One region of the Pseudoalteromonas sp. Scap06 genome, then DNA from elsewhere that is predicted to be linked to it. Evidence: predicted binding sites of a transcription regulator. Region 1 holds the regulator's gene; the other holds the start of a gene.
What was found. Region 1 encodes MetJ, which represses methionine synthesis genes. Its sites were predicted from a motif close to TAGACGTCTAGACGTCTA; they were not measured.

Region 1 (3,435 bases):
CATGAGTTAAAATAATATTTGCGACACTTTTAAAGCGATCCGCTGAGCTTAAACTCGAACCACCAAATTTATGAACCTGATTTACCATGTTAATACCAACTCGACTTCATGTTTTATATTTTCAAAATTGGTAGGCACTACCATAACGCCGGATGCGCCGCGTTTAGTTTCGCTGAGCCAAATGACTCACTGGCACCATTTTTTGCAGCTAAAGCATTATCTGCTTGCCCGGGGCGAACCAAATTAAATACCCTGTCTAAATCAGCAAGTAAGTCTTTTGCATCTTCAATACCCACCGAAATACGAATAAGCGTATCACCCACCCCAGCTTCTGCACGGGCAGTCGCCTCCATGCCTGCATGGGTCATGGTTGCGGGGTGACAAATCAAACTTTCAACTCCGCCTAATGATTCCGCCAAACTAAATTCATTTAAGCGCGTTAAAAACGCTGCAGCATCGTTTATATCGCCTTTGATATCAAAACTAACCATTGCACCAAAGCCAAACTGCTGCGCCTTAGCAAGCGCATGTTGTGGATGTGATTCAAGACCTGGATAGTAAACCTGAGCAACAAACGGGGAGTTTTCTAGATACTGTGCAATAGCGAGTGCATTTTCTTGGTGTTGCCTCAAACGCACGTTTAACGTGCGCAAACCTCTGAGAGTTAAATAGCTATCAAATGGCGCTCCAGTAATGCCAATATTATTTGCCCACCATGCCAGTTCTTCACCAAGCTCAGCGGTTGCTGCAATAACCGCCCCCCCAACAACATCTGAATGACCATTGATATATTTAGTAGTTGAGTGAACCACAATATCAGCACCAAATTTAATCGGATTTTGCAAAGCCGGCGATAAAAATGTGTTATCGGCAGCAACCAGAGCACCGCACTGCTTAGCAATATCGGTAACTGCTTTAATATCAGTTAATCGTAAAATTGGATTACTCGGTGTTTCAATCCAGATCAGCTTAGGTTTAATAGCAAGAATTTGCGATAAGCTTTCGCTTTTAGTGAAATCGACCACTTCTAGCTTTAACAAGCCGCGTTTTTCTAGTGAGGTAAATAAACGATAGCTGCCACCATAGCAATCGTGAGGAATCATTAACGTATCGTTACTATTTAATAATTGAGTTGTTAAGTGAACTGCCGCCATACCCGTTGCAGTAATAATGCCTTTAGCCCCGCCTTCAAGTTCAGTGAGCGCCTCAGCCAAAATGTCACGGTTAGGATTACCACTGCGGCCATAATCATATTGGCGTTTGGTATCAAAGTCAGAAAATGAGTAAGTTGTTGATAAATAAAGCGGTGGAACAACCGCACCATGCTGTTTGTCGGCTTCTATTCCACTACGAACAGCAATTGTTGCCTTATTTTTTTCACTCATTTTCGTCACCTTTACTATTTTGGAAGTTTAGACGTCTAAAAGGTAGCGCATGCAGTTTAAGATGTCAAAGCATTTAAATGTCTAGATAGCTAAATAACTAGTATTTGACTATCTTTTTTAAACCGATAGAATTTCACGCATATTTACACGCTTTGATGCTGTGTGAGCAATTTATAATCTGAGGCAACGATACATCTTATGGCTAAATGGAATGGTGAATATATTCACCCATACGCAGAACACGGGAAAAAATCCGAACAAGTAAAAAAGATCACCGTTTCGATCCCGCTAAATGTATTAAAAGTATTAACTGACGAACGTACTCGTCGTCAAATAAACAACTTGCGCCATGCAACAAATAGTGAGCTTTTATGCGAAGCATTTTTGCATGCATTTACAGGGCAACCGCTGCCTAATGATGATGATCTACGTAAAGACAACGCAGAAAAAGTACCTGAAGAGGTGAAGAAAATAATGCAAGAAATGGGACTAGAAGTGCCTATTTTAAATGAAGATTAAATTTCTTTATCTGTGTTATAAAAAAACCTCAGCAAATGCTGAGGTTTTTTTTGCGTTAATTCACACTTAAAATTACGCCATGTAGTTCTCTGGCATATCAATTTGTGCCACACCCGAATCAACTGCAGCTTGAGCAACGGCTTTGGCGATACGAGGCAATAAGCGCGGATCCATAGGTTTTGGTATAATATATTTAGCACCAAACTCTAGTTTATCGATACCTGCAGCAGTCAGTACTTCAGCCGGAACTGGCTCTTTAGCAATACTGCGAATTGCCTCTACAGCAGCTATTTTCATTTCATCGTTTATTTCACTTGCGCGTACATCTAGTGCGCCACGGAAAATAAATGGAAAACAAAGTACGTTGTTAACTTGGTTCGGATAATCAGAACGGCCAGTCGCCATAATAAGATCGTTGCGTGCAGCATGTGCTAATTGCGGATCAATTTCAGGATCGGGGTTTGAACATGCAAATACAACTGGGCGGTCAGCCATTAACTTCAAATCATCGGCGGCTAATAAATTAGGGCCTGATACACCAACAAACACATCGGCATCTTCAATTACGTCCTGTAAAGTACGTTTATCCGTATTGTTTGCAAATAATTGCTTATATTCATTTAAGTCATCACGACGTGTATGAATAACGCCTTTACGGTCTAACATATAAATATGTTCACGCAGTGCGCCACACTTAATTAAAAGCTCCATACAGGCAACAGCTGCAGCGCCGGCACCTAAACACACGATAATCGCATCTTCAATTGCTTTACCTTGTACTTCTAGCGCATTTAGCATACCCGCAGCCGTTACAATTGCCGTACCATGTTGGTCATCATGAAATACAGGAATGCTGCAACGTTCTATAAGTGCTTTTTCTATCTCAAAACATTCTGGCGCTTTAATATCTTCTAGGTTGATACCACCAAACGTGTCTGCAATATTCGCAACCGTGTTGATAAAGTCTTCGGTTGTGCGGTGCTTAACTTCTATATCAATTGAATCTAGACCTGCAAAACGTTTAAATAATAATGCCTTGCCTTCCATTACTGGTTTTGAGGCCAGTGGGCCTAAATTACCTAAGCCTAAAATTGCGGTGCCGTTAGTAATAACCGCAACCATATTTCCTTTACCAGTATACTTATAGGCATTTGCTGGATCAGCGGCAATTTCACGAACAGGTTCTGCAACACCTGGGCTATATGCGAGCGCGAGGTCTTTAACCGTCTCAGCGGGCTTGGTCAGCTCAATACTGATTTTACCTGGAACGGGATGGGCATGGTAATGTAGTGCTTGTTCACGAAAATCTGACATAACGCGATTATATCCTGCAATTTAAGTTAAAGTGAGAGGTAGTTTTATTCTACGATACCTTTATTATTTTTAAATTCCAAGCAATATCAGGTCTATCCTGTTATATGCTAGAACTCTTAATTTTAAGTGATTTATCAGCAACTTCCCTAGATTATCCTGACATTTTTAAAATATAAATTCGTCATAAAAATGAATATTACAGGTCGTTTTTACCCTT
Region 2 (3,435 bases), 620 kb from region 1:
TTTGGTAATCAGACTGTTGTAGCTCGCTAAACTGCGCCATACGTGCTTTTGACTTAGCTTGACGACCTTTAGGGTTTGAACGCACCCACTCAAGTTCTTGTGCAATTGATTTTTGACGTGCTTTTTCAGATTTTTGCTCTTGTTGTAAGCGGGCATCTTTTTGCTCAAGCCAAGAAGAGTAGTTACCTTCCCACGGAATACCTTCACCACGGTCAAGCTCTAAAATCCAACCTGCTACATTATCAAGGAAGTAACGGTCATGCGTTACTGCCACAACAGTGCCTTCGTAGTCATGTAAGAAGCGCTCTAACCATGCAACCGACTCAGCATCTAAGTGGTTAGTTGGTTCATCGAGAATCAGCATGTCTGGTTTTTCAAGTAACAAACGACAAATAGCAACACGACGGCGCTCACCACCCGATAGGTGCTCAATTTTAGCATCCCACTCAGGTAAACGAAGTGCATCGGCAGCACGCTCTAAAACGTTATCGATATTATGACCATCGTGGGCTTGAATAACCGCTTCTAATTCACCTTGCTCTTTAGCCAGTGCGTCAAAGTCAGCACCTTCCATTGCGTATTCGTTATACACTTCGTCAAGGCGGTTAAGGGCATGTTTTACTTCACCTACAGCTTCTTCAACAATTTCACGAACTGTTTTGCTTTCGTCTAAAACAGGCTCTTGCGGTAAGTAACCAATTTTAGTGCCTGGTTGAGGGCGAGCTTCACCTTCAAACTCTTCATCAACACCCGCCATAATGCGAAGTAGTGATGATTTACCAGAACCATTTAAACCTAGCACACCAATTTTTGCGCCTGGGAAAAAATGCAACGAAATATCTTTTAAGATAGTGCGTTTTGGTGGCACAACCTTAGATACTCGACTCATCGAGAATATAAACTTATCAGGTAAAACCATGGAAGAAGCCTTCAAATAATAATAAAAATTTCAATGCTGTATTGTAGTGGCTCACAGGTGAAACAGTCAACGAATGGCGTAGCTTTTCAAAAATAAGTAGGCTGTAAGAAAGTGTAGTAAATTGTTTTATATTGTATTGATCAATTGTATGGGTATTTAAATAACTGCATAGTGTTAACAGTTGTTTAGAAGAAAAATATAATGAATAAGTTTAAGTCTAACTTGATTTGCGTTTTCTTAAAAGCGCACATCTTAATTTTAGAGCTGTAATTTGGTTTCACTTTTGTCGTAACACAACTTGAATTTTTATATTGAGCGTTTAGGCGTTTATAAAAGGTATTTAAAACATCACCAGATACTAAACTAAAGGAATAATTATGAAATTAAAATGGCTTGTATCCCTAAGCGCAATAATTTTGGGAGGGTACTCAGTTGCGAGTAACGCTGAGATAATGCGAGTGAATGGACCTTATCAAGGGTTCGGCTTAGGCTCTACCGAATTCGATGTTTATGAAGGGGATAGCCTGCAGTTTACAACGTTTTATACTCAAGTAGGTTATCAGTTTTCACCATATTTTGCACTAGAAGGGCGTTTGGGTATTGGTTTAAATGAGGAGCCAACGCCATTAAATGGGGATGTTTATACTCAAGAACCATTGACAGGAAAAATTACTTCCGAACCTGTACATACTCAAGTTGGTTCCGGCTTACAATTACAAACAAGCATATTTTTAAAAGCTAATTACCCAGTTTCTTCCCGAGTTGGTGTATTTTTATTTGCGGGATACGCTAGAAATAAGTTGAGCTATAACGATGACTACAGCCGTTTTGCAAAAGAAGTTATTGGCTCAAACACAAATCAGTTTCTCATTACAGAGGAAAATTACGATAAGGATGGCAAAACATTTGGGGCGGGGGTTGATTACATGTTAAGCCAACGCTGGCAGGCAATTGCAGAATACCAGTATTTTGATGCAATTCAAGGTAATATCTATGCTCTTAACTTTTCTATAAATTATCGTTTTTAAAACCGCATGCGCTACTGACTCTGGTAGCGCAACTCAAAAAATATTACTTAATAATTCTAAGTGCTTCTATAAATTTCGTTTACTATCCTAAATTTCATTTAGACATCCATACATCTAGAGGTTGATATTTTTGGCATTCTGTTCATAATGAGAGCGTATTAACTCTCGGTTTTTATGAGCAGGAGCTTTAAGAATGCCAATTACAGTAGAAGACGAATTGCCAGCTATTGCACGTTTACGTCATGAAAACGTGTTTGTAATGCCAAAAACGCGTGCAAAAACCCAAGAAATACGCCCTATGCGTTTGGCTATTCTTAATCTGATGCCTAATAAAGTAGAAACCGAAGTACAGTTTATTCGCTTGTTGGCTAACTCTCCGCTGCAAGTAAATGTTGAGCTATTGCGCCTTGATACGCACCGCAGTAGTAGCAACTCAGAGCAACACTTAGATACTTTTTATCGTTATTTCTCAGAAGTAAAAAACAACAACTACGATGCACTGTTAATTACCGGTGCACCGCTCGCACATCTAGAGTATGAAGAAGTAGCGTATTGGGAAGAGCTCAAAGTAATTATTGATTGGGCCGAGCAACATGTAACTTCTACCTTGTTTTCGTGCTGGGCTGCCCACGCGGCCTTATACCACCGTTATAATTTAAAGCGCGATTTAAAAGACAATAAACTCTGCGGGGTGTTTACCCATCAATGTTACTTTGCCCATGGTGCACTTACCCGCGGCTTTGACGATACCTTTTTAGTACCCCACTCACGCTATGGCCACATAGATATTAATAAAATAAACGCCTGTGAAGAGCTGGTGGTATTAGCGGGCTCTGAACGAGTAGGGGCGTATTTGCTTAAAAATAAATCGGGCAGCCAAGTGTTTATTACCGGCCACCCCGAATACGATGCCGACAGTTTAAAAGCCGAATATGAGCGCGATTTACAAAAAAGTCCCGATGCGCCAAAGCCTGAAAACTATTTTCCTGATGACGATGCCAGCAAACAACCGTCTAAAACATGGCAAAGCCACGCGTTTTTACTGTTTTCAAACTGGTTAAATTATTACGTTTACCAAACCACACCCTATGATATTAACTTAGTTAGCCAAGACGTAAGGACTAACAACTATGCCGAATAATCCTCAAAACAATAAGCATGAACAGCTAAGCGCTGCGCTCAAACAGCGTATTTTAATTTTAGATGGTGCAATGGGAACCATGATCCAAGCGCATAAGCTTGAAGAGCAAGACTACCGTGGTGAACGTTTTAAAGATTGGCACGTGCTTATTAAAGGTAATAACGATTTATTAAGCCTAACCAAGCCTGAAATAATTACTGATATACACCGCAGCTTTTTAGCCGCCGGTGCCGATATTATCGAAACCAACACCTTTAACTCGACCACTATTTCGATGGAAGATTACGACATGGCGAGCATAAGCCGTGAAGTTAATTTAGAGTCAGCTAAGTTAGCCCGTACTGTAT

Region 2: a site for MetJ is predicted at 2,047-2,064, ahead of metA (homoserine O-succinyltransferase). Genes of this name have one in related genera too.

The regions. Positions count from the first base shown of each region.
Region 1 covers NZ_CP041330.1:327,875-331,309, reverse strand. The annotation lists gene metL (bifunctional aspartate kinase/homoserine dehydrogenase II) at 1-88, opposite strand, end outside; gene metB (cystathionine gamma-synthase) at 138-1,385, opposite strand; gene metJ (met regulon transcriptional regulator MetJ) at 1,584-1,904, shown strand; gene FLM47_RS01495 (malic enzyme-like NAD(P)-binding protein) at 1,977-3,218, opposite strand.
Region 2 covers NZ_CP041330.1:950,122-953,556, forward strand. The annotation lists gene ettA (energy-dependent translational throttle protein EttA) at 1-919, opposite strand, end outside; gene FLM47_RS04340 (outer membrane beta-barrel protein) at 1,297-1,947, shown strand; gene metA (homoserine O-succinyltransferase) at 2,141-3,088, shown strand; gene FLM47_RS04350 (homocysteine S-methyltransferase family protein) at 3,078-3,435, shown strand, end outside.